4 regions of the Actinoplanes missouriensis 431 genome follow, and region 1 is predicted to be linked to each of the others. Evidence: riboswitches for the same ligand, from Rfam matches in the RefSeq annotation. Region 1 holds a riboswitch; each other region holds the start of a gene.
The links. Region 1 has a riboswitch for cyclic di-AMP ahead of AMIS_RS14170 (C40 family peptidase). Riboswitches for the same ligand answer to the same signal wherever they lie in the genome.

Region 1 (7,238 bases):
CCAGGTCGCCCCAGGGTGTGGTGCCGAGGCTGTCGAAGGTGTCGCGGGCGGCGCGCAGCGCGCGTTGGCCGGCGCGGCCGGCTGGACCGCGGTGGCGAAGGATCCCTCGGCCTCAAGAAGGCTCGTCGTCCGGTACGTCCTCAGGTTGGCTGACCCATCCGGAGAACACCGGAACTCCATGCCAGGGGCCTCGCATCGGCCGGCCATACGCGTCGAATTCGAGGTCCGTCGCGACGGCGACAACGGCGTATGGATGCCCGAACCGCAGATCCGCAGTTCGTATCACGCCTGCTGCTGGCTCGCTGTCATGAGTGGCGAATCCGGTGACCGCGGCCGCCTCGAATCCGTAGCGGCCGAACCGGGCCATCGCGGCTCTCGGGCCCACGCGTCAAGTAGCGCCGGCTCTGGTAGCGGCCCGGTGTGAGCCTGCGCCGGCAGACTCGAGTACCAATCGCGGATCGGATCGGAATCGGCGCCCGGCCGGTGCCAGACCGCAGTGCCCGACGCCACCAGCGGGTGCCCCCGCTCCAGCACGGTTGCGGCGATCTCCGCGGCGGACGCTGGGTCCATGCCAAGCGTGTCGGTCAGCGCGGCTCTGGTCGTGCTGTCGCTCGCCGACGCGCACAGCGCGAGCAGAAGCCACGCTCCGAGCGGCGATGCGACATGATGCCGCTCGCCGACCGTTGCGTGGAACCGCTGCGCCTATCGAGCGACAGCGCCGGCGGCGTCCGGTGTCATGGTGCGCAGTGTGCCACAGGCCGCCGCGCCGAAACGGCGGCCGACATCCACTCGTCACGACCACCCGCGCGAGCGGCCCGGGAGTCGCCTCCCGGGCCCGCCGCGAACCGGGCCTACTTGTACGTGATGTCGCTCTGGGTGACCTTGCAGTTGGCGTCGTTCCAGCCCTCGCCGAGGTACTTGGGCTCGCTGCCCTTGGCGACGCCCTGGTACTTGCCGCAGACCGTGGCGCCGGAGCTGTTGGTCAGGGTGACGCGGGTGATCGTGGCGGTGTCGCCCCAGTTGCTGTTGATGCCGGCGACCATGTCGATGTTGTTCAGCAGCACGTTGTCGATGCGCACATGCCTCTGGTACGAGTTGGTGCAGTTGCCGCAGCCGCGGTAGAGCTTGCCGGAGCCGCTGAGGTAGAAGCCGGAGATGCTGACGGTTCCGTTGCCGTTGTGCTGGAACGTCTTGTCGCTGCCGGACTTCGCTCCGCCACCGATCACGTAACTCGTACCCCCGCCTGTGCCTTTGAAGGTGGCGGCGTCCTCGCCGATGTCGTTCCACCACACGTTGCGGATGGTGCAGGTGCCTTCGCAGTGCACGCCGTCGCCGGCCGGGGAGCCGAGAATGACGTTCTGCAGGGTGCCGCCGTTGGCGATGCTGAACATCGGGTCCTGGGACTCGCTCTGTGAGCCGTCACCGATGCAGCAGTACGTCTTCATGCCACCGTCGAAGACGCCCGAGACGGTGATCGTGTCGTTGATCGACACGTTGCCGGCCGAGGACGGCCAGGCGCCGGTCGGCGTGCCGGTGCCGCTGGTCGGGCTCGGGCCGGCGGTGGGGCTGGTGGTCGGGTTGCCGGTCGGGGTGGAGCCGCCGTTGTACGTCTCGAACTCGGCGATCCGGGGCGCGGCGGAGGCGCTGGTGATCTCGAACGTGAGCTTCTTCAGCGACGTCGCGGCGAACGTGATGCTGCTCGGGCTGCCGCTGCCGGACGCCAGGACGCTGTTCCTGTCGGCGTTGAGCACCCGCCAGGCGCTGATCGAGCCGCCGCCGGAGGCCTGCTTGATGACGGCCGAGGAGACCGTGGTGGCGCTGCTCCACTTCACTGAGACGTATCCGGTCGCGCTCGCCGGCGACCAGTAGGTGCCGGTGTTGCCGTCGCGGACGTTGCCGTAGCTGGTGCCGCCGGCCTTGCTGGAGCCGTCCGCGCCGGCGCCGAGGCTCAGGTTGTCGGCGGCGAGGGCCTGCGGTGACGGCAGCGCCACCATGATCGCGGCGCTCGCGACCGCGGTGGCGGCCGCGGCCAGCCATCGGACGGCGATCGTTCTTCTCATCGAATTCTCACCTTCATGTGGGGATGGACAGCGCCCTCTAGCGGGGGGAAAGCGCTTTCCTGGCGAGAATAGAGAGAAATTAATGTACGAGTCAACGGGTCGCGCTTTGCGATAGGTGCTACTGCAACTTTTCTGCAAACAAAAAGTATTGACCGAGCCCGATGGCGAATCCTATTGTCGGCCGCGCCGCCCGCACCTGCCGGATCGGCGAGTGCGGGCGGCGTCGCGCCAGGGTCAGACCAGGCGCCGGACCACGTAGTTCTTGCTCCAGATCTTCTGCTTGGAGACGGTCTTGCCGGTCCGCGGCGCCGACCACATCTTGCCGCCACCGGCGTAGATGCCGGCGTGCGTGCCGCGCGTGCCCTTGCGGATGATGATCAGGTCACCCGGGCGCTTCTTGGACTTGGCGACGGCCTTGCCGTACCGCTGCTGCGAGTTCGCCTTGTGCGGCAGCTTCTTGCCTGCCGCTTTCTTGTAGACGTACTTCGTGAAGCCGGAGCAGTCGAACCGCTTGGGCCCGGCAGCGCCGAACTTGTACTTCTTGCCCTTGTGCCGGGCCGCTTCGGACACGACCCGCTTGCCGGCCGCTTTCGCCTTGGCGGAGGCGCTGACGGTGGCCCGGCTCGTGACCGCGCCGGCCGACGACACCGTCCAGGTGGCGGCGACCGCGGTCGTCTGCGGGGCGGCGACGGCGGGCTGCGGTGTGCCGACCCCGCCGGTGAGAAGACCGAGACCCACGGACAGGGCGATGGTGCCGGCTCCCAGCGTACGGGCGGGCCGGCTCGAGATGCGTACGCGCACGGTGAAGGAATCCCTCCGGCACGCCTGCGAGGTTAGCTGTCGGATTCGGGCGCGAAGGTATGCCCGGCCGCACGTCGGCGGCTTCACCCCGAGGTCCTCAACTCTCCGGCCGCCGCGGGCGGCGTGCCGGTCGAGGACCGATAGTGGTTCCCCCGTCCCTGCCCCGGAATGCCTCATGACTCGTCATGCGGGCACGTGCCGCCGGACCGGGGCAGGGCTCGGCGTGGTCCGGTCGGCACGACCGGCGGGCAGGTGCCCGCCGCCCCTCCTTGATAGCCCGGCCCGCAGCGGTCCGCCTCCGCCCCGATGCTCACACAGAGTGGTCGTGGTGCGAGGCGATGTCCGATTCGGAAGCCCGCTGCGAGGTTTGTCGGTACGCCACGCTCATGCCCGGTGACGCTGAGGTCGTGTTGATCTGTGAACGGGAACACGCGAATCGGTCGCCGCCGGACATCTCAACTGGGCGTGCTCCCGGGCGATGAGTCAGGCCCGATGAATCCGTGAGGAGGCAGGCCGGTGCAGAACTCGCCCGCGACGGCGCGCGCCGGGAGGCCGGTCGCGGCGCTCCTGGCCCTGACCCTCGCCGCCTGCATGGTGGGGAGTGCCGTTCCCGCGTACGCGGAATCCCCGGTGTCGCAACGACCGGCGACCGCTCGGCCGGCGCTCGGCGCCGACGCCGCCAGCGTGGCCTTCCAGCAGCGGCTGGACAGCTCCCTGCAGCGCATGCTGGACGCCGTCCTCGGCCCCGGCCGCTCGGCGGTCACCACCAGCGTCGAACTGAACCTCGACCAGGTCGTCACCTCCAGCACCACTCACGCCTGGGACCCGGCCACCGGCGCCCTGTCGGAGCGGATCAGCGCGCGCTCCTACACCGCCGGCAACGGCGGCACACGGTACGAGAGCAGCACCGAGTCCCGGGTCACCGCGCTCGACGAACTGCGGGAGACCCGCCGGCAGGCACCCGGCGACGTCGTCCGGCTCTCCGTCGCCGTCCTCGTCGACGACACCGCGGCGGCGAAGGTCGACCTGGCTCAAGTCCGTGAACTGGTCAGCGTGGCGGCCGGTGCCGACGCCGGCCGCGGCGACCGGGTGACGGTCACCGCCATGCCGATGCACACCGAGGCGGCCGCCGTCGCCCAGCCGGAGACCGAGTCGCACGCCGCGCTGCTCATCGCCGGGGCACTTCTCCTGCTGGCCGGGGTCATGCTGCTGGCTGCTCTGCGGTGGCGGCGGAGGCGGAGCCGGGCGGTCCCTGTGCAGGCCGACTGGCGGGAACCGCTGCGCGTCGAGTCGCAGCTCCAGCCCTCGCCGGTAGCCGCCACCGCCGTCGCACCGATCAGCGCGGCGCCCCACCGTGACGATCGGGAGCGGCAGCGCGCCATCCAGGCGATGGACCCGGCTCAGGCCGCGCAGCAGCTACGCGGCTGGATCGGCCCCGGCTGAGGAGTTGGCGGACTTTTATTGAACATTCAACCTTCACGGCGTACGGTGGGAGTTGTTGAAGGTTCAATTAGAGATTCGCCCTCAGGAGTGACCGTGACCCCGAGCAGCCCCGGCGAAGCCACCGCGATCGCCGACGCCCGTATTCCGGCCGAGCACCCGTTCGCCGCGCACCTGCGGCGGGTCGCCGCTCTCGAGCAGGCCGACCCGCACCGTGCCTGGACGCCCGAGGACGGGCCGATGCCCAGCCTCTACCTCTCGCACGGTGGCGGCCCGATGCCGTTCGAGAGCCCGCAGTGGCTCGACCCGCTGCACGCGTGGGCACGCAACCTGCCCAAGCCGAAGGCGATCCTGATCGTGAGCGCGCACTGGGAGTCGGCCCCGCTGTCGGTCAGCGCCGTCCAGCCGGACGAGCTGGTCTACGACTTCGGCGGCTTCGACGCGCTCTACTACACCTTCCGGTACGACACCCCGGACGCCGGTGACCTGACCCGGCAGGTCGCCGCGATGATGCCGGACACCGAACAGGTGCACCAGCACAACCGGCGCGGCCTGGATCACGGCGCCTGGGTGCCCATGAAGATCATGTACCCGGCAGCCGACATCCCGGTGCTGCAATTGAGCCTGCCCACCGAGGACCCGGACAAGCTGCTCGCCCTCGGCCGGCGACTGCGGCCGCTGCGGGAGCAGGGCGTGCTGGTGATCGGCTCCGGTCACATGACGCACGGGCTGCCGTTCCTGAACCGCGAGATGATCATGCACAACAAGGTGCCGGGCTGGTCGGCCGACTTCGACGCCTGGGCCGCCGACGCCCTGGCCCGCGGTGACGTCAACGAGCTCGCCCGGTTCCGCACCGCCGCGCCCGGCATGCCCTACGCCCACCCGACCGTCGAACACTTCACCCCGCTGTTCGTGACGCTCGGCGCGGCCACCGACCCCACCGCGCCGGTCGTCACGACGCTCGACGGCTACGGCGTCGGCCTCTCCCGGCGCTCTTTCCAGGCCGCCTGACCGGCGGGCCGCGGGTGCCGGGTCCCTACCCCGGCCGGGCCGCTATTGTTTGCTCTCGAACAAGCGTTCAGGCCGAGGTGGAACGATGGTGGAGGAGGTGGCTGTGGTGACGAGTACACGGGCTCTCGACGTGCTGATCGTGGATGACGACGACGCGGATGCCCTGATGATCGAAGAGGCCCTGGAGACGGCAGCGGTCCCGCCGCACGTGCACCGGGTCGCCGACGGCGCTCAGGCCCTGGAGTACCTGCGCCGCGAGGGCGTCTACGCGGGCGTGCAGCGGCCGGACCTGATCCTGCTCGACCTCAACATGCCCCGGATGGGTGGCCGCGAGGTCCTCGCCGAGATCCGTGAGGACGCCGAGCTGACCGCGATCCCGGTGGTCGTGCTCACCACCTCCAACGCGGTGCCGGACATCGTCGGCAGCTACTCCGGGCACGCCAGCGCCTACATCACCAAGCCGATGGAACTCGACGCGTTCGAGGCGGTCGTGCAGCAGATCAACCGCTTCTACGGCAGCGTGGCCAGCCTCCCGTCCACCGCCTGAGCGGTGGGTCAGCGCAGCCGCACGACCCGGGAACCGAACCGGGCGCGTACGGCGATCGTCGTGCCGGTCCGGTCGACGTGGGTCCACCTGCCGGACCGGGCGCCGCACGGCTGCCCCGGCCGGGGGAGGACCCCGCTCACGGTGGTGGACTGGCGTCCGGTCAGGGCGATGCCGGTCATCTGGTTCTTGACCCGGGGCTGGTAGGTGACCCGGGTGCTGATCACGGTGGCCGCCGTCACGGTGACCCGGATCGTCCTCTTCCGGGCGCCGGGCGGGGCGGCACGGGAGCACGTGGCGGCGTACCTCTGCTTGCGAATGCTTGTGATCATCACGTGGCGGGCGTTCTCCTGCATCATGGCCGCGCTCCACCCGAAGGCACGTTGCACATGCGCCTTGTCGACGAAACCGACACCCGTCTTCTCGTCGAACGCCAACGACGCGGCGGCCGGCTGCGCGGACACCGCGATCCCCACGAGGTTCACCGCGACGCAGGCGGCGGCCACCCGCAGACACCAAGGCATGGTCTCCCCGCTTTCTCCCCGGCCCTCTCCTGCGGCCCTCTTCTGCGGCCTTCTTCTGCGGACCGCAGTCAAGGTCATGATGACGAAGAGGTCCGTGCCGGGACGGGCGCCGGGATGACGTGCGACCGAACGGGTGAACGGTCCGGTGCCGTACCCGCTCATGCACTCCCGCCGCCGGCCGATATGAGAATGGGCACGCGGACGAGGGGGCCCGATGACCGAGGACCTGATCCTGATCGCCGAGGACGACGCTGACATCCGCGAGATGCTGGACTTCGTCCTCCACTCCGCCGGGTACGAGACGGTGAGCGTGGGTGACGGTCAAGCCGCCGCCCACGTGCTGACCACCCGGCATCCGACGGCGGTGATCACTGACGTCCGGATGCCGACGATCGACGGCATCGACCTGTGCCGGCTGGTACGCCGCACCGAGGGCAGCGGCACCGCGGTCCTGATGTTCACCGCCAACGCGCTGGGCAGCGAGGTCACGGCGGGCATGAACGCCGGCGCCGACCGGTACCTCACCAAGCCGATCTCCCCGCGCCACCTGCTCGCGGAGCTGCGGGAGGTGCTCGCCAGCAAGAGCGCCCACGAGCAACCGTGCGGGCAATGACGTCATGGATGCCGCATGTCGACGGGTTGACCCGCGCCTTCTGGCGCCTCACCGGCCGTCCGGTCGATCTGGCACGTCGCCATCAGTGGCTGGCTGCTCCGATGCACCACCGCGAGACGATCGGCGACACCTGGCTGGAGGAGGCCGCGGCGTCCTACGGCGGCGCCGCGCACGAGCGGACAGGCGGTGGACTCCTGGCCGACATGGCACAGCTCGACGGACCGGAATTCCGGGCGTCCGCCTTA
Region 2 (7,238 bases), 2.3 Mb from region 1:
GCGCGCCGGTGGTCGTCTCGTAGAGCGCCTCCGCGGCCGCCATCTTCATCGGCTGCACGGCCGTCATCACCTTGCCGAGGTGGTCACCGCTGATCACCGTCCCGAGCCCGCCGACCAGCATGATCCAGGCACCGAGCCGGGAGAGGGTCGCGAACGCGCGGTCCGCCGGGAGACGCCACACCCCGATGGCGAGCAGCAGCCCGCCGCCGGCCATCGCGGCGCCGGCCATGGTGTGCGGGAACGCGGCAAGCACGACCTCGTTGGTGAGCAGCTCGGTGAAGCTGGTCAGGTGTGCCCGCCCGGTGGAGGGGTCCAGGGCGTACGCCACCGGGTTCTGCATGAACGAGTTGGCGGCCAGGATGATGTACGCCGACAGCAGCGTCCCCACCGCGACGATGACGATCGTGGCGGCGTGCAGGCGGCGCGGCAGCCGGTCCCAGCCGAAGTACCAGAGCGCCAGGAACGTCGCCTCCAGGAAGAACGCGAGCATCCCCTCGATGGCGAGGGTGGGGCCGAAGACGTCGCCGTAGAAGCGGGCGAACGCGCTCCAGCCGAGCCCGAACTGGAACTCCTGGACCAGGCCGGTGACCACGCCGACGGCGAAGGTGGCGATCAGCAGCTTGCCGACGAACTTCGTCAGGTGCAGGTATTTCTCCCGCGACGTCCGCATCCAGGCGAGCTGCAGCCCGGCCGCGGTCGCCGCGAGGCAGATCGACAGCGGCACGAACAGGTAGTGGTAGATCGTGACGACCGCGAACTGCAGCCGGGTCAGGTCAAGCACGTCCACGGGTTCCCCCAACGTAGTACGACGCTTCGTAGTAGATACTACGTCGCGTAGTACGACAAGCTGAAGTAGGAGGGGGTAAGCTCGAAGCATGGCTATGGGGGACCTCGAGCGCGAGGTGATGACGAAGCTCTGGGACGCCCGCGAGCCGCTGACCGTCCGCCAGGTGCACGAGCTGCTCAGCCGGGACCGCGACCTGGCGTACACGACGGTGATGACCGTGCTCGACCGGCTCGCCAAGAAAGGCCTGGTCACCCAGCAGAAAGCGGACCGCGCCTACCGCTACGCCCCGGCGCAGACCCGCGAGGAGATGACCGCCGGCCTGATGTTCGACGCGCTCAGCGCCACCCCGGACCGGGACGCCGCCCTGGCGTACTTCATGGGCCAGCTCCCGCCGGAGGCCCTGGCCGCGGCGCTCAAAGCGGCAGCCGACCGGAAACCGTGACCGCGCTCCTGCTCGGCGGGCTCGGTCTGACCCTCTCGCTGATCGTGCCGGGCATCCTGGCGAAGGCGGCGTGGCCCGACCGGGCCCCCGTCGCCGGCGTCCTGCTCTGGCAGGCGCTCACCCTGACCTCGGTGCTCTGCGCGCTCGGGGTGGTGCTCGCCGCCCCGGAGGAGGTGACCCGCGCGGCCGGCGCGCGTCACCCGGAGACCGTGGTCGCGCTCGTCCTGTCGCTCGCCATCGCCGCGACCATCGTGATCCGGCTGCTCATCTCGCTCGCCAAGGTGACCTCCCGGGCCCGCGCCCGGCGTGACCGGCACCGGACCCTGGTGGACCTGCTGGACCGGGTGGAGCGCCGCGACGACATCAAGGGCGGCGAGGTGCGGATCCTCGACGGCGCGCTGCCGATGGCGTACTGCGTGCCCGGCCGCGAGCCGCGTGTGGTGCTCAGCGACGCGGTGCTGCAGGTCCTCGACCGCGAGCAGGTGGACGCGGTGCTGGCGCACGAGCGCGCTCACCTGCGACACCGGCACGAGCTGGTGATGGAGTCGTTCACCGCCTTCTATCAGGCGGTCCCGAAACTGCTGCGCAGCCGGGTGCCGCTCGACGCCGTACACCTGCTGCTGGAGATGGTGGCCGACGATGCCGCGCGGCGCCGCACCGGGCCGGCGCCGCTGCGGGCCGCGCTGGGTCGTCTCGCCGACGCGCTGCCGCTCGCCGAGGGGGCGGCGGGGGAGACCCGGCGGCGTCGCGTGGCGCGCCTCGATCTGCCGGAGAGCCGGTCGCTGACGATCGCCGCGAGCGCCGCGGCGGCGGGCCTCTTGGTGCTACCCACAGTGATCTTGGTGGTGCCCTGGCTCGGGAGAGCGATCAATGCGTGGCCATTTTAGCCACGCTGCGTAAGGGGAATGGTGCGCACGGTTTCGCCACGCGGGCGACCTTTTCTTCGGCGTTCCGTGCCCGGTACGGTGGTCCCCGGTTCGGTAGCCCCCCAATCGTCCACCCGGCCGATCTGCCGTTCCGCCGCCTAAACGCCGAGGCCCCGATCGCGGGACGAGGCGTGCCGGGGACCCAGGTAGTCCCGGGGTGAAGCCGCTCCTTTCCGGGCGGCCGGGCAGCTTCCCGCCCGAACCCGTCAGCTAACCCGGTCGGCGGTTTCGATGGGAAGAAAGGACAACGCACCTAAGTGAAACGGAAAGGCCTCTTACGCGGTTTGCTCTGCGTAATGGCCGCGGCCGGAATCGTTCTCACTGGTCCCGCCGTTGCCCATGCCGAGCCCACGCCGGCAAGCGTCGAGAAGAAGATCGACGAGCAGTGGAACAATCTCGAGCCCGTCATCGAGGAGTACAACTCGGTGCACACCAAGCTGAAGAAGCTGCGCAAGCAGCAGACAACGCTTGCGAAGACGCTCAAGCCACTGCAGGTGAAGGTGGATGTCGCCATGGCCCAGGTCCGGGGCATGGCCGTGGACGCGTACATGCAGGGCCCGCCGAACGCGTTCAACGCGATGGTCATCAGTGGTTCGCCGACGTCGCTGACCGAGAAGCTCGCGCTGCTCGACCAGCTCGCCCAGCACCAGACCGAGTCGATCGAGCACGTGGCGCAGCTCCGCGACAAGTACGCGGGTGACAAGGCGAAGGTGGATCAGCTCGCCGACGAGATCGGCGCCCGGGACAAGGACCTGGCGTCGAAGAAGAAGGCGATCGAGAAAGAGATCAAGGAGCTCCAGGAGCTCCGGATCGCGGCCTACGGCAAGGCGAACGTCGACGACGGCGCGCTGCGCACCGGCCCCTGCCCGGTCACCTACACCAACGACAAGGGCGGTCGCGCGGCCCAGCGGGCGTGCGACCTGATCGGCAAACCCTACGTCTTCGGCTCCAACGGTCCGAACAGTTACGACTGCTCGGGCCTGACGCAGGAGGCGTGGGCGGCTGTGGGTGTGCACCTCGAGCACTACACGAAAGACCAGTACGGCTCGACCACGCCGGTCAGCCGGAGCGAGTTGAAGCCGGGTGACCTGGTCTTCTACTACTCCGATGTGCACCACGTCGCCATCTACATCGGCGGCGGCAAGGTGGTGCACGCGCCGCACACGGGCGACCACGTGCGGATGGCGACGATCGACCGCGGCCCCATCGCGGGATATCGCCGGCCGGGCTAGAAACCGCTGAGGAAAGACCGCCCTTTCCCGGGCGGTCTTTTTTCATGGGTACGTCCCTTCCCCGTGACCGGCCTCACCGAGCCGTCCTCGCTACGCCGGTCCGGGGCAGTACCGGGCACCGCCTCACCCGGCCGGGGCATAATCGCCTGTCATGAGCGACCCCTTGATCGACAGCCTCACCGCCGCGGTGCAGGCCCGCCCCGACGACCTCCCGCTGCGCCTGCACCTGGCCGAGCTGCTGGTGGCGGCGGACCGCGGCGCGGAGGCGATCGGGCACGCCGCTCAGGTGCTCGCCCGCGAGCCGGGCAACGTCACCGCCCAGCAGCTGATGGGCCGGGCGCTCGGAACCCCGTCGCCGCCGAGTCCGGCCCCGCAGCCGGCCGGACCGTCCGAGCCGGCACAGCCTCAGCCGGCACAGCCTCAGCCGGCACAGTCCCCGCCGGTGCAGCAGCCCACCGGCGTCGACTGGTCGGCCATGGAGCAGCAGTTCGGCGACGTCGTCCCGCCCCGGTTCACTCGCACCGGCGAGCCGGACCCGATCCAGGGGCACCAGGACCGCATCTTCGACGTGGAGAGCGCCACGATCACCCTCGCCGACGTCGGCGGCATGGCGGACGTGAAGAAGCGCCTCGAGGTCTCCTTCCTCGGCCCGCTGCGCAACCCGAAACTGCGGACGCTGTTCGGCAAGAGCCTCCGCGGCGGCCTGCTGCTCTACGGCCCGCCCGGCTGCGGCAAGACGTTCCTGGCCCGCGCGGTCGCCGGTGAGATGGGCGCGGCGTTCATCTCGCTGAGCATCACCGACGTGCTGAACATGTGGGTCGGCAGCTCGGAGAAGAACCTGCACGACCTGTTCGAGTCGGCGCGCGGCCACGCGCCGTGCGTTCTCTTCCTGGACGAGATCGACGCGCTCGGCCACAAGCGCAGCCAGCTCCAGTCGTCGATGCGGACCGTGGTGAACCAGCTGCTCACCGAGCTGGACGGGGTCCAGGGCGGCAACGACGGGGTGTTCGTCCTGGCGGCCACGAACGCGCCGTGGGACGTCGACGCCGCGCTGCGGCGGCCGGGACGCCTGGACCGCACCGTGCTGGTGCTGCCGCCGGACCGCCCGGCCCGCGCCGCGATTTGTGAGTTCCACCTGCGTGACCGGCCGGTCGCCGGCATCGACCTGGAGCAGGTCGCGGCGGCCACCGAGCACTACTCCGGCGCGGACCTGGCGCACCTGTGCGAGACCGCCGCGGAGTACGCGATGCGCGACTCGATCGCGTCCGGCGAGATCCGGATGATCGGCCAGGCGGACATGATGGCCGCCGCCCGCGAGGTGCGCCCGTCGACCGACGCGTGGTTCGCGACCGCCCGCAACGTGGCGATGTTCGCCAACGAGAGCGGCGAGTACGACGACCTGGCGGCGTACCTGAAGAAGCGCAAGGTCAGGTGAGAGCGCTCGCTCACGGCAGAGGGCATGGTCCGGCGGGACGAGCACGCGATCTGGTGACATCGGCGAGCGGCCCGGCGCCGCGCGCGCTGCCGCGGTGACGGCCGCCTCGCGGGCGCGGGCGCTGGCCGGGGTGAACCGGCTCTCCGACGCCGAGACCGAGGTCCGCCGCGGCCTCGTCCAGCTTCCCGCGGACCCGGAGCTGCTGGCGCTGCTGGCCGGCCTGCTGCGCCTGCAGGGCCGGCGCACCGAGGCCCTGGCGGCGGCGGACGCGGCGGTGGCGGCGGCGCCCCACCTGTCCGGCACCCACATCGAACGAGCCGAGTGCCTGCTGACGCTCCCGCCCGAGCCGGCCGAGCACCCCGAGTCCGGCGAGGCCCGTACCGCCGAGGCTCTCCGGGAGGCACGGGAAGCGGTCCGCCTCGACCCGGCGCACCCACCGGCGTACCGGGTCCTGGCCCGTGTCCTGTCGGCCCGCCGCGACGTCGATGGGGCCCGCGAGGCCGCCCGGCGGGCCCTGTCCCTGGACCCCCGTTCGGTCGCCGACCTGCTCACCCTCGCCGAGATCGAGCGGCACGCCGGCCACCGCGGGGCGGCCCGGGCAGCGGTGGCAGCGGCCCTGGCCGAGGATCCCGGCAACCCGGACGGCCGCTGGCTGATCGCCCTGCTCGACGCGGAACGTCTCCGGGTGCGCTCGTCGCTGCGCGGCCTGCGTGAACTGGCCGCCGACCATCCGGACAAGCTCGACGTCACCGCGCTGACCTGGCCGATCCGCGGCCTGCTCGGCGGGTTCCGCCGGGGTCTCGCCGCCGGGGTCCCGCTGGTCCTGCTTCTGACCGGCTGCGCGCTGCTCTGGCCGTCCTGGCTGCTCGCCGCCCGCGCGGCCGCCGTCACGGTGGCCCTCGTGATGATCGGTTTCGGCCTGCGGGTGCTGGTTCCGGCGGGGCTGCTGCCGTGGCGCTGCCTGACGCTGCTGCCGGTCCGGACGCGCCGCGCGGTGCGCACCGGGTGGGTCGCGGCAGTCGCGACGGTCGCGCTCCTCCTGGGGTACGGGGTGAGCGCCCGCGCTCCGCTGCCGGCGCTCGCGCTCGTCACCGCGGCGGTCCTGCTCACCACCGGCAGGGCCGACCGGATGTAACAGGCGTGTTTCCGATGCGCGTTACATCACTATTACGCCGTTAAATCTTGCACAAGCTGCAAGATCGCCGGATGCTTTCACCCTGCGTTGATGACCGGGGGAACTGTCATGGCGAATTCAGGCTCTGCTTGATCGGCCGTCACCCGCGCGCCACCGGCGTCCGGGTGCCGAACCCCACCCCACTCGCGCCGGGCACTGCACCGGACGATCCGATCGGGAGCCAGCCGTGACCGAGCAAGCCGTCGACCACAGCCTTGCCGTTGAACGTCGCCCCGCCGTGGCCCGCTCCGGCATCCTCTCGGCCCTACGCGAATTATCCCTGGTAGCCGCCCTGTTCATGGTCTACAAGGTGGGCCGGCTGGCCGCCGACGGCCACGTCGACGAGGCGTTCCGCAACGCCCGGGCGGTCTGGGACGTCGAGCGCTGGCTGCACCTGCCGAGCGAGCTGACCGTGCAGCGCGCGCTGCTCGACTGGCACGCCCTGGTCGAGGCCGCCAACAGCTACTACGCGTACGTCCACTTCCCGGCCACCGCGGCCACCCTGATCTGGCTCTACCTGTACCGGCCCGCGCACTACCGCTGGACCCGCAACGTGCTGACCCTGCTCACCGGGTCCGCGCTGCTGGTGCACTTCGTGATCCCGCTCGCGCCGCCGCGGATGCTCGGCGAGACCGGCATGCTCGACCTGGGCCACCTGTTCGGCCCGGCCGTCTACGGCAACCCGGAGACCGACCACCTCTCCAACCAGTACGCCGCGATGCCGTCCCTGCACTTCGGCTGGGCCCTGGTGGTGGCCGTCGCCCTGATGGCCGCGATCGGTGGCCGGCGCCGGGCGCTGTGGCTGCTCCACCCGGCGATCACCCTGCTGGTGATCGTGGCGACCGGCAACCACTACTGGCTCGACGCCGTCGCCGGAGGGCTGCTGACCGCTGCCGCCTACGCCCTGCTCCGCCGGCACCGTCCCGCCGTCACCCCGGTCCCGCCCATGACCCGTGACCCCCGCGCCTTCATCCCGGCCCCGCGCAGGCCGGCCGGCGATCACCACAGCGCCGGCGACAAGCAGGTCAGCGACGAGCAGGACGAGCCGGGGCACGACAGCCAGGGGCGCGGCAACCCCGGGCGCGGCAACCGGGGGCACGGCGGCCCCGGGCACGGCGACGAAGAGCCCGGCCGCCCCGCCGGCGTCGCCTACGCTGGCCGCCATGAAGCTCGACTGGCCGGACTGCAGCAACGCCCGCGATCTCGGTGGCACACCGACCGCTGACGGCGGCGCGATCCGTG
Region 3 (7,238 bases), 2.5 Mb from region 1:
AGAGCACGTTGCCGTCGCGGGACAGCGCCAGTCCGGTGACCCGGGGAAGGCCACTCGCGGTGGCGGCGACCGTTCCGTCGTACCTGGTCTCGACGATCTTTCCGCTGTCCGGATCGCTGACGAAGATCCGCTGGTGGGCGCCGTCCACCACCAGATCGCCGACGGACTTGAGGGGCAGGGCCTTACCGGAGTCAGCGAGCGCAGGCGTGGCACCCGCCGCAAGCACAGTGGATCCGGTCAGGGCCGCCACGACGGCGACGGCACCGATCCTTCGGTTTCGCATGGAGATCCTCGCGGGACGGGACATCGATGCCGACGTCACGCGCGAGGGTATATCCATGATCGACTACATCGCCCTCGGCCGAACGGACGAGTCGCTACCGATTCGTCGTAACCGTAGAGTGTCGTCGCCTCTCGTTGCTGGAGGCTCCCGCTCGGCACCCATGGCAGTGGCGGTCACCGGCAGTCCGGAGCAGGTCCGGTAGCATGAGCCTCCGCGCCCTCGTAGCTCAGGGGATAGAGCATCGGTTTCCTAAACCGTGTGTCGTAGGTTCGATTCCTACCGGGGGCACTCTTCATCCGGCGTCGCGCACGCCTGCCAGGGCCCGGCGCGCCCAAACGATTACTGGACCGCCATCATGCGCCCCTCCTTTTCTTGATCCACTCCAAAGAACGCGACGCGGCAGTGCCGGAGGAAGGCCGCCAAGGCCGGGCTGCTCCGGTTCTGCCAGACGAGCGCGAGCAGCGCGGGGATCTCGATGCCGTCGATCGGGACAGCGGTGAGATCCGCATGGGCGGCGGCCATCGATTCGCTCAGCACGGCCACCCCGAGCCCGCGGCGAGCCAGGCCCGCCACGGTGTCCGGCGAGGTCGCCGCGAGAGCGACCGAAGGATCAACACCTTCCGCCGCGCGGGCTTTGTCGAGCACGTCACGGATGCCGGTGCCCACCGGCAGGCAAATTATTGGGTACGTGGACAGCGCGGTGACCGAGAGACGCGCATGACCAGCTAGTTCACTGTCCGGCGGGATCAACGCGACGAGCCGCTCGCTCGCGATCACGTGGCTCGCGAGGTGTTCGGGAGGCTCGCCTGCCAGCCCGGCCAGCGCCAAATCTAGGTCGCCGGATCGGACGCCGGCGACGAGTTGGTCGGAGTTCGCTTCCACCAGTTCGAGTTCGATGTCGGGGTGTTCGGAATGGAACGCTGCGAACGCATCGAAAAGGGGCGCCACCTCGCATCCGATCACCATGCCGATCACGAGCCGGCCCCGCACCAGGCCGTGTACGTCGTCGATCGCGTCCCGGAGGTCGGCCGCGGCGTCGAGGGCCGCCCGAGCGTGCCGGAGGGCCGCCTCACCGGCGTCGGTGAGGCGTGCGACGCGGCCGGAACGCTCGAAGAGCTTGGTGCCGAGCTCCTGCTCCAGGGCTTTGATCTGTGCGCTCACACCGGACTGGGTGATGTGCACGCGCTCGGCGGCGCGGGTGAAGTTGGCGGTCTCGGCGACCGTGACGAAGTACTCGAGCTGGCGCAGATCCATGACTAATACTAATGGTTGCCAGAAGAACTATGCGTTGGACTTGTGGCCACACCTCCGGGAAGCTGAAGCCATGACCGAGCAAGCGCACCGACCTGAGGACCTGACCAGGCTGTTCGTCGAGCGTGCCAACGCAAAGGACGCCGACGGGCTCGCCATGTTGTATGAGGAGGATGCCGTGATGGCTTACCCGCCGGGCAGCCAGACGCGTGGCCGCGAGGCGATCCGCAAGTTGTGGGCCGACCTGTTGCCGCGCATGCCCCAGTTCGAGCCCGAGCCGCCGCTGCCCACGCTGATCAGCGGCGATCTGGCGCTGACGTCGACGCCCCCGAGTGACGGCTCAGGCGCACGGGCCCAAGTCGCCCGCCGCCAGCCGGACGGCACATGGCTGCGCGTGCTCGACCAGCCGGAATTCACACGGCCGGAGTGACAGCTTCTCCGGGCGCCCCGACCGGGACGCCCGGCGTCTCCCGAGCCGACTCAGAGCTTGATCCGCTGACCGGCGAAAAGGCGGTGCGGGCTGCTGAGGACATCGTCGTTGACGCGGTAGAGGGCGCGCCAGCCTCCGGCGACGTGGTGCCGGCTGGCGATGCGCGCGAGGGTGTCTCCTCTCCGGACGACGTAGGTCCGCGTGCCCGATCCAGGCGCGAGGTTCGCGCTCTGGAGCACGGCACTACGACCGGCCGCGGTCCGCACCACACGGGTCGGCGCCTCACGAACGATCCGGACTGTTGATGTGGGGACCGTCCGGGCCGGCGTTTCTCGGACCACGCGGACCGCTGCCTTACGAACGGCGCGGACCGGCGACTTGCGGACCGCTTTGCGGCTCACCTTGACGCTGGCTCGCTTGCCGCAGTGCGGCCAGGCGCGGATTCCCTGTCCACGTAACACACGCTCGGCCACGCGGATCTGCTCACCTTTCGTGGCACGGTTCGCGGTTCGGGCGTAACGCGTACCGCCGTAGGCACGCCATGTGCCGCGGCTGAACTGGAGGCCCCCGTAATACCCATTCCCCGTGTTGATGCGCCAGTTGCCGCCGGACTCGCAGCGGGCGATGGCGTCCCAGTTCACGTCGGACGGCACCGCCTGCGCAGGCGCGGCAGGCCCCAAAAGGCCAACCGTGCCGACCAGGCCGGCGACGGCTACACCGAACGCCAGGTGGACCTGCTTTCGGATTTGCACCATTTCAGTTGTCCTCCACGCCTGCGAGGTCAGCTGTCGGGTTCGGGCAGAGTGGCCCGGCCGCGTAGTGCGGCTTCACCCCAAGACGCGTGAGCGCCGAGGAACTTGTGGGTCCCCCGCTCCATGCCTTCGAGTTGTGATCCGTGGTCGGCGGCAGGATTCGGCGTTCCGGCCACGGTGCCCGCTCAGGCGGGCTGCCGACGGATGTCCACGGACCGATCGGGCGCGCTTACGCCTGGATCCAAGTCCGGTGGAGCTGTTACACCAAATTAACCCTTTGATCCGAGCTTGTATGGATAACCCGGCAGATTTTTGCCGACCCGCCTACCAGGAGGATGGTCATGTGCTGCGCACTCTCCACCCAGGGTGCACAATCGGCAGCCATGAGCGATCAAGCGCGCGACTTCGACGTGATCGTGTATGGCGCCACCGGTTTCGTCGGTGTCCTCGTCGCACGGCACCTGGCCGGATTCACACCGGCGGGCACCCGGATCGCCCTCGCCGGACGGTCACAGCAGAAGCTCGAATCCGTCCGTTCCCGGCTGAACGTGGACTGGCCACTCGTGGTCGCCGACGCCTCCGACGCCGCAGCCCTGGGCGCGCTGGCGTCCTCCACCAGAGTGGTCATCACGACCGTCGGTCCTTATGCGAAGTACGGCCGCGCGCTCGCCCACGCGTGCGCCGAGGCAGGCACCGACTATGTCGACCTGACCGGGGAGGTGCTGTTCGCCCGGGACAGCATCGACGAGAACCACGAGCTGGCGCGGCGCACCGGGGCGAGGATCGTGCACTCCTGCGGGTTCGACTCGATCCCGTCCGACATCGGGGTCCACGTTCTGCACTCGCTGGTGCAGGCCGACGGCGCCGGCGAGCTGACCGACACCACGCTGGTGGTGACGAGCATCCGGGCGGGGATCAGCGGCGGCACGATCGACTCGATGCGCAACCAGATCGACCTGATGGCCAAGGATCGCGGGCTACGGCGGATCGGTGCCAGCCCGTACTCGCTGAGTCCCGACCGTGAGGACGAACCCGACCTCGGCCGCCAGGAAGACATGATCACACTTCCGGCCTCCGAAGTGGATCCGTCGCTGCGGGGGCACCTCGCGCCGTTCGTGATGGCGTCCTACAACACCCGTGTGGTGCGGCGCAGCAACGCGTTGCGCGGCTGGGCCTACGGACGGCGTTTCCGCTACCGCGAGGTGATGAGCGTCGGCACGTCGCCGCTGTCACCGGTGCTCGCCCTCGGTACGAAAGTGGCGCTCGGCGGCCTGGTTCTCGGCCTGACGGTGCCTCCGGTCCGGTTCGTGCTGGACCGGGTGCTGCCGAAACCCGGTGACGGGCCGAGCGAGCAGAGTCAGCAGTCCGGGCACTTCACGATCGACATCTTCACCACGACGAGCAGTGGGGCGCGATACACGTCGCGGTTCCGGGCCAAGGGCGATCCGGGCTACGCGGCGACAGCGGTGATGCTCGGGGAATCGGCACTGGCTCTGGCGCTGGACCGAGACAAGCTGCCGGCATCGGAGGGAGGTGTGCTGACCCCGGCGACGGCGATCGGCGATGCGCTCGTCGACCGTCTGCGAGCAGCCGGAATGGAGATCACGGCACGTAAGGTGTGAACCGGGCTGAAGATCCGGCAAACGCCACATACTTTCTTGAGCGCTGGTCAAGAGCGGTATCGACAAGCCGACCAAATATCGATCGCGACTAGCACTAACCGGGTCTTTGTGGGCAGGATTCGGAGGGTGACCGCCGACCCTCTGCCCTATCCGCTGAGGTTGACGGGAACCGGCATCATCCTGCGCGAGTGGCGTCCGGACGATCTGGACGATCTGGTCGCACTGCTGGACGAGCCGGAGATCGCGCGCTGGACGCCGATGCCGTCACCCTTCGACGCCGAAGCCGGCCGCGCGTACCTCAAACGTGCCCACCAGGGACGCGCCAACGGCAGCCGGATCCAGCTTGCCATCACTGCCGACGGTGGGCCCCCGGTCGGCGAAGTGCTGCTCTTCGCCGTCGATTCCAACCTGCGCGAAGCCGAGCTCGGCTATCTGGTGGGTCACCCCTACCGCCGGCGCGGGCTCGCGTCGGGGGCGCTCTCACTTCTTTCCGGGTACGCGTGCCACACGCTCCGTCTGCGCCGCCTGCTGCTGCGCATCGATCCGGCGAACGTGGCGAGCACGTCGGTGGCCCGCCGGTGCGGTTACTGGCTGACCGGGGAGCCTCCGATCCATCAGGAGGGGCCGTACGGGCCGACTCAGCTGGACACGTGGGAGTTCGTTGACGGCCGCGTCGCCACCCGCACCGAACGCCTGAAAAATGTCGCAGCCCGGCGGTACGGTCGTCGCACCTAGCCGGACATGCCACGAGGAGGTGCGCATGATCAGTGTGGATCGGGCACAGGTGATGGCGTACCGGATCGCCGCGCTCGGCCTCGCCGAGCGGGCCGACGTGCGCGCGGCCGACCTCCCGGTGCTCGACCTCGGCATCCAGCAGTACACGCCGGACTCCACCCAGGTCGCGCTCACCGCTCGCACCAGCGCCGAGCCGGCCGACGACCGGCTGGCCGCGGTGTGGGCCGCCCGAGGCGCGCCGCACCTGCACCGACGGTCCGATCTGGCGGCGCTGACCACCCAGTTGTGGCCGCTCACCGACGCGGACGCCGCCGCTCGGATCAAAAGCGCGCAGATTCCCGATGCCGGAGCGTTGGGGAGCCGGGCGTTCACCGTGACGGCCACGGCCTTCCGTGAGGTGGTGACCGCACCGATCGCCCGGGGTTCGGCCAGCACGGAGGTGAGCAAGCGGGTGCCTGTCGCATTGACGTACCCGTGCAAGGGGTGCCGTGCCCGGCACATCGCCAGCAACGTCTGGCAGCAGGCCGGTCTGGCCGGCGGGGTCGAAGTCCTGTCCCGCGGCAAGGACGCGCTGCTCGGGCCTCTTCCGGAGGCTCCCCCGCTGCCCGACGCGAATGCCGGGATCGATCGCCTCATCGCGACCTACCTGCGTTTTCTCGGTCCGGCCGGTCCGGGCGAGGTGGCGAAATACCTGGGCAGCTCCCCCGCTGAGATCCGCAAGGTCTGGCCGGCCGGGCTCACCGAGATCCACATCGACGGCCGCAAAGCCTGGTTGCCGGAGGCCGAGGTGCCGGCTCTGCGGTCGGCGCGCGCCGTCTCCGGGGTTCGCTGGCTGCCCGGCATGGACCCGCTGCTCCAGGCCCGCGATCGTGACCTGCTGATTCCCGAGCGTGCCGCACAGAAAGAGGTGTGGCGGTCACTCGGCAACCCCGGCGTGCTGCTCGTGGGTTCCGAGATCGTCGGCGTGTGGCGCGCCCGTCTCGCAGGGCGCAAGCGGGTCGACCTGACGGTGACCGCGTTCAACGACTTGACAGCCACGCACCGCAAACAGGCTGACGAGGAGGCGGCCCAGGTGGCCCGGGCACGAGGCGTCCCCGAGGCCACGGTGACCTACGAGTGACACGGAGGACCCGCCACGCCGCGGCCGGAAAGTGGCACACGGGACCCCACCACGGCCGCGCACGACGCGCGGCCATGCCACGGCCGGGCCGGGGCTAGCAGGCGGGGCACGCCACGGCCATGCCATGGCCGGGCCGGGACTGACAGGCGGGGCACGCCCACGGCCGCGCACGACGCGCGGCCACTCCACGGCGGGGAACGGCATCGTGGTTGCGGTGGGCCGTGATGACGCGATCATGTCTGGGAGACTCGGGCGATGCCGACGATCGGATTTCTGCACACGGCGGACGTGCATGTCGCGACATTCGAGGGGCTCACCGCAGAACTCGCGCCCGGCTGGACGACGCATCACCTGGTCGACGCGTCACTGCTCGCGGATGCGCGGGTCAACGGGGTCACGCCCGAGATCGCCGCACGAGTGCGGGACCGTCTGGCCGAACTGGGATCCGCCGGCGCCGACGTCATCCTCTGCACCTGTTCGACAATCGGCGAAACCGCCGAAGATGAGAGCGAGTCCCGCCGGGTCCTGCGGGTCGACCGACCGATGGCGGAAGCCGCTGTCGCCGCCGGCCACCGGATCGCCGTCGTCGCCACCGTGGCGTCCACGATGGAACCGACGATGGCCCTGCTCCGGGAGAGCGCGGCCCACGCCGGCACCACCATCACCCTCATTCCCGAGCCCTGCCTTTCCTCCTGGCGGCATTTCGAGTCCGGGGACCACGACCGCTACTTCGACGAGATCGCCGACCACGTCCGCGCGATCGCCGGCACGGCCGATGTCGTCGTGCTGGCTCAGGCGAGCATGAGCCCGGCCGCCGACCGGCTCACCGGCCTACCCGTCCTGACCAGCCCCCGAACAGCCGTCGCCAGGGCCACCGCCGGCTAGAGAACTCAAGGGCGTTTGGCCGCCCGCTCCACCACCACGGTCGTCGACTTGATCACCGCTACCGCGACCGAACCCACCTGCAGGTCCAGCTCGTCGACTGCTTCCCGGCTCATCAGCGACACCACCCGGAACGGTCCGGCCTGGATGTCGACCTGCGCCA
Region 4 (7,238 bases), 1.9 Mb from region 1:
CGGCCGCGGCGGCACCCAGTCGGTCACCAGCAGCCGGCCGGGCCGCAGTGACAGGCCGAGCTCCTCGTCGAGCTCCCGCGCCACCGCCGTCAGCGGCGACTCGTCGGCCTCCACCGCCCCGCCCGGGATCTCCCAGTCGTCCTTGTAGGCCGGCTCGACCAGCAGCACCCGGCCCCGGTCGTCGGTCAGCAGCGCGCCGGCGCCCATCCGCTTGCGCGCCAGGGTCGCGGTGTAGTCAACGGTCACCGGCACAGGTTAGGCCCGTCTCGCCGGCGCCGGTCAGATGCCGGGGAGCCCGGCGAGCCCGGCGAGCAGGCCGATCAGCGCCGACACGCCGAGCACCCGCAGCACCGGCCACTTCGCCCTGAAGATCAGCAGAGCGGCGATGACCGCGATGGCGAGCGGGGTCCACCGTACGGTGTCCCACTGCGGCACCTGCAGACCGAGCGGCCCGGCCGTGACCGTGGTGAACAGGGTGTGCACGGCGAAGTAGAGGCCCAGGTTCGCGATCACGCCGACCACCGCCGCGGTGATGCCGGTGAGCGCCGCCGACAGCGCGTGGTTGCCGCGCAGCCGTTCCACATAGGGGGCGCCGAGCAGGATGAACAGGAAGCACGGCACGAACGTCACCCATGTGGTCAGCAGCGAGGCGAGCACACCGGCCACCCACGGGTCCAGGGTGCCGGGCTGATGGAAGGCCCCGAGGAACGCCACGAACTGCACCACCATGATCAGCGGCCCGGGTGTCGACTCGGCCAGGGCCAGGCCGCGGATCATGTCACCGGCGGACAGCCACGCGTAGTGCTCGACCGCCCGCTGCGCGACGAAGGCGAGGACGGCGTACGCGCCGCCGAAGGTGACCACGGCGGTGCCGGAGAAGAACAGCCCCTGCTGGGTGAAGACGCTGCCGGCTCCGGTGGTGGCCGCGAAGAGCGCAACCGGCAGGAACCAGGCGGCCAGCCCGATCACCAGGATCATCGTGGTGCGCCGGGCCGACGGCCGGTCGTGGTGCAGAGCGTCGTCGGGAACCAGCGGCTGCGGCCCGCCGTCACCACCGCCCCCGTGGCCGCCGGCACCGGTGACCAGGTGCGGCCGCCACCGGTGCAGCAGCCATCCGGCGATCGCGGCCACGGCGACGACCAGCGGGAACGGCACCGCAAACACGGCGAGGGCGAGGAATGCGGCCACCGCGAAGCCGACCAGGACCCGGCTGGTCAGGGCCCGTGACCCGACCCGCCAGACCGCCTGCGCGACGATCGCCACCACGGCCGGCGCGAGCCCGGCGAAGAGCGCGGTCACCACGGTGGTGTCCCCGAAACCGACGTAGACCGCCGACAGCGCCAGCAGCACGACCATGCCGGGCAGCACGAACAGGGTGCCCGCGATCAGGCCGCCGCGCACGCCGTTGAGCAGCCAGCCGACGTAGATAGCCAGCTGCTGAGCCTCCGGGCCGGGCAGCAGCATGCAGTAGTTCAGCGCGTGCAGGAACCGGCGCTGCCCGATCCAGCGGCGCTCGTCGACCAGGTGCCGCTGCATCACCGCGATCTGCCCGGCCGGCCCGCCGAAGGTCTGCAGCGAGATCAGGAACCAGGCCCGCACCGCGTCCCGCAGCGGCACCACGTCACCGGTCGTGCCGGTCGTCGTCATCGGTCTCCCCGGATGGTCGTTCACGCGGGCGGGCGGTCCAGCAGCAGCGCGCGCCGCTGGTACTCGTAGAGGCCGTCGAAGATCGGGCCGGTCAGCTCCAGGGTGCGCGCGTCGTCGCAGACCATCGACAGCCCGCGCAGGATCACGTCGAGGCCGGGCGCCTCCGGCGCGTCGAAGCGCTCGTCGTCGATGTCGGCCTCGTGCACGATCTCGGCGATCCTCCACAGCACCGGGTCGTGCAGGTCGTAGCGGCGCAAAATGGTCTCGAACGTGCAGTCGCCGCCGTGATGCCCGAGCTCGACCCCGCGCATGTCGAACGGGGTGGCGCCGGCCGGGACCGCCGACGGGTCGGCCACGAAGACGAACTGCGCCTGCGGATCGATGTGCCGGCGGATCAGCCAGGCGCACGCGGCCCGGTCGATGTGCACGCCGGTGCGGGTCGCCCACCTCACGACGGCTCCCCGAGGACGTCGGCGACCTCGGCATCGGCCAGCGCCCGCACCGCCGCCCGGGCGGCCTCGCGCTCGCGCGGCGGGAAGAAGTCGCGGCGCCCGATACGATGCAACTCGCTGCGCAGCCGGCGCACCGCCCGCGTCCGCTCCGGCTCGGCGCCGGTCCGGGCCGCCGCCGCCTCGTCGATCACCACCTGGTACTCGGCGGCGCGCGCCTCCCGCATCGCCGCGGCGATCTGCTGCTCCTGGGCCATGGTGGACGGCGCGGCCAGCCACACCGTCGCCGTGCCCCCGGCCTCGACGACCTCCTCGGCGGTCCAGTCGAACTGCTCCCGGGTCCGCGCGTCCGCCGGCAACGCCACCAGCCCGTCGCCGAGCCGCGCCACACCGAGGCGCTCGAGCTTGCGCCACACCGCGATCCGCGGGCGCGACGGCTCCCGCGGCATCCGGTACGCCAGCAACACCCAGCGCCCCGGCCCGTCGTCACCCGCGACAGTCCCCATGACCGACCACCTCCCGGCAGGGCCATGTAACCATGGTTACCGCAGGCGTTCAACACCGGGACGCCGACCCGGACGGTTCACGGCGTCAGGCTCGCCCTCGGGATCATCACGGGCGGTTCCGCGGAGCCGCGCGGCGGGTCGGGCGTGCCGGCGTCGTGCCAGAGGGCCGCGGCCAGGACCAGGGCGGCCACGCCGATCACCACGCGCAGCGGGCGCTCCGGGGTGCGCCGCACCAGCGCCGGCCCGATCCAGCTGCCGATCAGGCAGCCTGCGGCCAGCACCCCGGCCGCCGTCCAGTGGACCGGCGCGAGCAGCGTGTAGAGGATCGCGGCGGCGACGGTGGAGAAGCCGAGCACCACGGTCTTCACCGCGTTCGTGACGGCGAGCGGCTCGACTGCCGCCACCGAGAGCGCGGCCAGCATCATCACGCCGGCGCCCGCGCCGAAGTAGCCGCCGTAGACCGCGATCAGAAACACCGCGAGACCCAGGGGCGGCCGTACGCCGGGACGGACGTACCAGGCGCGCAGCGGCTCCCGGAACAGCAGCATCAGCCCGCCGGCCGCGATCAGGCCGGGCACCACCCGTTCGAACGCGGACGACGGCGTCCCCATCAGCAGCAGCGCGCCCGCGGTGCCGCCGGTCACCCCGGCCACGCCGTGCCGGGCGATCCGGCGCCCCTGCCCGTGCAGCTCCACACGGGAACCGGCGGCCGCGCCGAACGCGGTGGAGAGCAGCGCGACGGTGTTGGTGACGTTCGCGGCCACCGGCGGGATGCCTGCCGACAGCAGGGCCGGGTAGGTGACCACGGACGCCAGCCCGCCCATCGACCCGGTGAGACCGCCGCCGATGCCGCCGAGGAAGAGCAGGACGGCATGGGTGAGGGTCACAGAGCCTGAGCGTAAGGGACCGCCGCGATCGTGACGAGTCGGCGCTGACCCGCCACGACCGCGGCGGCCGCTCGGTCAGCGCAGGCGGAGCCGCTGACCCGGGAAGATCCGGCTCGGGCTGTCGAGCCGGTCCTTGTTGAGCTTGAAGAGGGTGCGCCAGCCGCCCTTGACCTTGTGCTTCTTCGCGATCGAGGCGAGCGTGTCGCCGGAACGCACCACGTAGGTGCCCTTCTTCGAGACGGTCGCCTTCTTCGACGCCGGCGACTTCCCGGACGACGCCTTTTTGTAGACGCCCGCCTTCTTGCCGCACACCGGCCAAGGCTTCAGGCCGCGCTTCTTGTGGAGCTTCGTCGCGACCTTGATCTGCTCGGCCTTCGTGGCCCGGTCCGCGGTCGGGGCGTACTTGCCGCCCCCGTTCGCCCTCCACGTGCTGCGGCTGAACTGCAAGCCACCGTAGTACCCGTTCCCGGTGTTGATGTGCCACCGGCCACCGGACTCGCATCGCGCGAGGACGTCCCAGTTGACCTGCCGGGCCGCTGACGCGGGGCTCGCCGGGGCGAGAAGCACACCGGCTCCGGTGATGCCCGCGGTCACCAGACCGAGGGCAAGGCGCGTTCGTCTACCGATCCGAGACATGGATGATCCTCCACGCCTGCGAGGTGAGCTGTCGGGTTCGGACAGAGGTGCCCGGCCGTCGTCATGCGGCTTCACCCCAAGGCGCGGTCATGCGGCGCCGGAAATCGTGGGTCCCCCGCTCCTGCCTCTCCCATCGAGTCCCCGGACGGCGGCAGGATTCGGCGGACCGCCCGTGGTGCCCGCATCGCGGGACGGCCCGACGGTAACCACGCCACCGGGGCGGAGACCAAGCTCGAACCGTCCAATAGTGACGTTCTTCACGCTATTTGCCCGATTTGATCTTGTCGCTGCCCCGGAATGGCGGGCATTCCCGATTTCCGAGGTCCGTCGCATTCGGCAGAGACGAAAAATGCCCGGCCGGGCAATACCGGACCGGGCGAAAAGGGGAATTTCGGATCAGTTCGCGAGCAGGACGGCGGCGATCGCGAGGACCGCCGGAACGGTCTGCACGAACAGGATCCGGCGGCTCGCCGTGGCCGCGCCGAAGACACCGGCGACGGCCACGCACCCGAGGAAGAACAGCTTCGCGGCGAACCCGGTGTCCCCGCCCGCGATCAGCCCCCAGACCAGCCCAGCGGCGAGGAAGCCGTTGTAGAGACCCTGGTTGGCGCCGAGCACCTTGGTCTCCCGCGCGAACTCCTCGGTCAGCCCGAACGCCGCGCGCCCCCGCGGCCGCGTCCACAGGAACATCTCCAGGACCAGGATGTACACGTGGATCAGCGCGACCAGCGCCACCAGCAGGTTCGCCAAGATCATCATGGCGACACCCTAACCTGAGACGGAGCTGCGTATTCTGTCCGCCATGAGCATCGACGAGAAACCGGGCGAATCGGCGCGTACCTTCGGAGCAATCGCGATCGTCATCGGTCTCTTGATCGGCGCATTCGGCTTCCTCACCGACGGGGTGCCCCCGCGCGGCTATTATTTCGCGGGCCTGCTCGTGCTGGTCGGCAGCGCGGTGCGGATCGAGGCGGCCCTCAAACACCGCACCGATCCGGTACGGGCGGAGCACCAGCCCTGATCGACCGGTTCCCCGGTCAGTTCCCGGCCAGCAGGGACGCCAGGTCTTCCGGCCGCGAGAACATCGGCCAGTGGCCGGTCGGAAGCTCGCGGACCGTCCAGCTCTCGCCGCTCATCAGCGCGAACGCCGGAACCGTGGCGGCCAGCCCGCGTAACTGAGCAGCGGAGAACGAGCACAGGATCGCGGTCCGCGCCAGGCCACGCCACGCCTCGCCGTGCCGCACCGGTTCGGTGGCCGTGCCGACCGGCTGCGCCCGCCCGCGTTCCCGCACGATCGCCCAGTCGAAACCCTGCGCCGGCGCGGGCGCCTCGGCCGGGATCGGGATCATGCCATCCGGGGCGTCCGGCGCCGAACCGTCGAACTCGGCCTGGGACATGCCGTCCGGCAGCGGCCCGGTGTCCACGTAGACGAGGCGGGCCACCCGGTCCGGCAGCCGGTCCGCCGCCGCCGTGATCACCGCTCCGGCGTAGCTGTGGCCGACCAGGACCACGTCGCGCAGCCCATCCAGCAGTTCGGCGACCTGCTCGACGTGATCGGACGCCGTGATGCCCGGGTCCAGCGTGAGCGAGACCTGATGCACGTCGTGTCCCGCGGCGCGCAGCGGCGCCGCCACCGCGTCCCACGCCCAGCCGCCCAGCCAGAATCCCGGTACCAGCAGATATGTCGTCATGCGGAGAACACTAGGAGCAATACCGGGCAACTTCGGCCCGGTATACAGTATGGCGCATGCCACAGTCACTCGGTCGCGTTCTCGGCCTGCTCGAACTGCTGCAGGCCCACCCAGCGGGGCAGACCGTCGGGCAGCTCGCCGAGCGGCTCGGCGTCGACGAGCGGACCGTCCGGCGCTACGCGCTGCACCTCGCCGAGCTGGGCATCCCGGTCCAGGGACGCCGCGGGCGGTACGGCGGATACCACCTCGCCCCCGGGTACCGGCTGCCGCCGCTGATGCTCACCGACGACGAGGCCGTCGCCGTGCTGCTCGGCCTGGTCGCGGGCCGCCGGATCGGGCTGTCCACCGCGGCGGCGGCCGGGGAGACCGCGCTCGCGAAGATCCGGCGGGTGCTGCCGGCGGCGCTCCGGGCCCGCACCGACGCGGTGCTCGGCACCCTCGACTTCGCCGCCGGCCGTCCCGCGCCCGCCCCGGCGACCGCCACCGCCACGCTGCTCGCGCTGGCCGGGGCCGCCCACGACCGGCGGCCGGTCACCTTCGGCTACACCAAGCCGAGCCGCGAAACGCAATCCGCCGGCCGAACCCCATCGGCCGGCGAAACTCAACCGGCCGGCGAAACTCAACCGGGCGGTGGAACTCAACCGGCCGGCGGAACAACATCGGCCGGCGGAACCCGACCGGCCGGCGGGACCACACCCCGCGGCGAGCCGGAGCGGCGGCGGCTGGATCCCTACGGGCTGGTCTTCCACGGCGGCAGGTGGTTCGTCACCGGGCACGATCACGACCGGGGCGAGGTGCGGACGTTCCGGCTCGACCGGATCACGGCGGTCGAGGCCCTCGAGGGAAGCTTCGAGGTGCCGGCCGGGTTCGACCCCGCCGCCCGGGTCGCCGCCGGGCTGGCCACCGGCGCGTGGCGGCACGAGGTGTCGGTGCTGCTGGACACCACGGTGGAGCAGGCGCGGCGACGGGTCCCGCCGACGGTGGCGACGCTCACCCGTACCCCGGAAGGGGTTCGTCTCTCCGCCCGGGTGGAACGGCTCGACGGCATGGCACGGATGCTGGCCGGCCTGGGCTTCGACTTCACCGTCGAGGCGCCCGCCGAGCTGCGGGACGAGCTGGCCGCCCTCGCCGGCCGGTTGCGGGCGGCGGCCGGACGCATCGACGGGGGCGAAACGGGGTAAGGGAGGCCGCATGAATGACGTGGCTCAGGTCAACACCACCCAGCCGGCTGACTGGGCGCCCAGCGCCGAGCAGACGCAGCGGGCCGAGCTCAACCGGCCGTACCCTCCGCATGGGCGCACCGCGCCGCGCCCGGCACCGGTGGCGATGAGCCGGGACTAGAGCCTGACCGAGGAGCTAGGGCTCCGGGTGGAAGGACGCCTGATAGGCGAGGAACTCGTCGCGCTGGGCGTCCAGCTGGGG

Region 2: it holds a riboswitch for cyclic di-AMP, as region 1 does, so the genes downstream of both, AMIS_RS24585 (C40 family peptidase) here and AMIS_RS14170 (C40 family peptidase) in region 1, are expected to answer to the same signal.
Region 3: it holds a riboswitch for cyclic di-AMP, as region 1 does, so the genes downstream of both, AMIS_RS02510 (LysM peptidoglycan-binding domain-containing protein) here and AMIS_RS14170 (C40 family peptidase) in region 1, are expected to answer to the same signal.
Region 4: it holds a riboswitch for cyclic di-AMP, as region 1 does, so the genes downstream of both, AMIS_RS23085 (LysM peptidoglycan-binding domain-containing protein) here and AMIS_RS14170 (C40 family peptidase) in region 1, are expected to answer to the same signal.

The regions. Positions count from the first base shown of each region.
Region 1 covers NC_017093.1:3,025,977-3,033,214, forward strand. The annotation lists gene AMIS_RS44850 (helix-turn-helix domain-containing protein) at 1-103, opposite strand, end outside; gene AMIS_RS14165 (pectate lyase) at 852-2,060, opposite strand; gene AMIS_RS14170 (C40 family peptidase) at 2,295-2,861, opposite strand; cyclic di-AMP (ydaO/yuaA leader) riboswitch at 2,868-3,045, opposite strand; gene AMIS_RS14175 (flagellar M-ring protein FliF C-terminal domain-containing protein) at 3,378-4,304, shown strand; gene AMIS_RS14180 (dioxygenase family protein) at 4,398-5,312, shown strand; gene AMIS_RS14185 (response regulator) at 5,398-5,859, shown strand; gene AMIS_RS14190 (hypothetical protein) at 5,868-6,380, opposite strand; gene AMIS_RS14195 (response regulator transcription factor) at 6,595-6,993, shown strand; gene AMIS_RS14200 (hypothetical protein) at 7,002-7,238, shown strand, end outside.
Region 2 covers NC_017093.1:5,295,864-5,303,101, reverse strand. The annotation lists gene AMIS_RS24600 (cytochrome ubiquinol oxidase subunit I) at 1-787, opposite strand, end outside; gene AMIS_RS24595 (BlaI/MecI/CopY family transcriptional regulator) at 876-1,229, shown strand; gene AMIS_RS24590 (M56 family metallopeptidase) at 1,226-2,116, shown strand; cyclic di-AMP (ydaO/yuaA leader) riboswitch at 2,249-2,395, shown strand; gene AMIS_RS24585 (C40 family peptidase) at 2,452-3,387, shown strand; gene AMIS_RS24580 (AAA family ATPase) at 3,539-4,822, shown strand; gene AMIS_RS24575 (tetratricopeptide repeat protein) at 4,917-5,957, shown strand; gene AMIS_RS24570 (phosphatase PAP2 family protein) at 6,184-7,221, shown strand; gene AMIS_RS24565 (tyrosine-protein phosphatase) at 7,160-7,238, shown strand, end outside.
Region 3 covers NC_017093.1:531,597-538,834, reverse strand. The annotation lists gene AMIS_RS02535 (Ig-like domain-containing protein) at 1-283, opposite strand, end outside; tRNA gene AMIS_RS02525 (tRNA-Arg) at 499-571, shown strand; gene AMIS_RS02520 (LysR family transcriptional regulator) at 623-1,537, opposite strand; gene AMIS_RS02515 (YybH family protein) at 1,608-1,964, shown strand; gene AMIS_RS02510 (LysM peptidoglycan-binding domain-containing protein) at 2,015-2,719, opposite strand; cyclic di-AMP (ydaO/yuaA leader) riboswitch at 2,720-2,892, opposite strand; gene AMIS_RS02505 (saccharopine dehydrogenase family protein) at 3,100-4,338, shown strand; gene AMIS_RS02500 (GNAT family N-acetyltransferase) at 4,465-5,073, shown strand; gene AMIS_RS02495 (DNA glycosylase AlkZ-like family protein) at 5,099-6,193, shown strand; gene AMIS_RS02490 (aspartate/glutamate racemase family protein) at 6,449-7,078, shown strand; gene AMIS_RS02485 (TOBE domain-containing protein) at 7,084-7,238, opposite strand, start outside.
Region 4 covers NC_017093.1:4,921,190-4,928,427, forward strand. The annotation lists gene AMIS_RS23060 (NUDIX domain-containing protein) at 1-246, opposite strand, end outside; gene chrA (chromate efflux transporter) at 280-1,647, opposite strand; gene AMIS_RS23070 (chromate resistance protein ChrB domain-containing protein) at 1,668-2,099, opposite strand; gene AMIS_RS23075 (Chromate resistance protein ChrB) at 2,096-2,602, opposite strand; gene AMIS_RS23080 (sulfite exporter TauE/SafE family protein) at 2,680-3,489, opposite strand; gene AMIS_RS23085 (LysM peptidoglycan-binding domain-containing protein) at 3,565-4,083, opposite strand; cyclic di-AMP (ydaO/yuaA leader) riboswitch at 4,124-4,299, opposite strand; gene AMIS_RS23090 (DUF1304 domain-containing protein) at 4,522-4,884, opposite strand; gene AMIS_RS23095 (hypothetical protein) at 4,928-5,146, shown strand; gene AMIS_RS23100 (alpha/beta fold hydrolase) at 5,163-5,816, opposite strand; gene AMIS_RS23105 (helix-turn-helix transcriptional regulator) at 5,873-6,997, shown strand; gene AMIS_RS42900 (hypothetical protein) at 7,008-7,157, shown strand; gene pdhA (pyruvate dehydrogenase (acetyl-transferring) E1 component subunit alpha) at 7,173-7,238, opposite strand, start outside.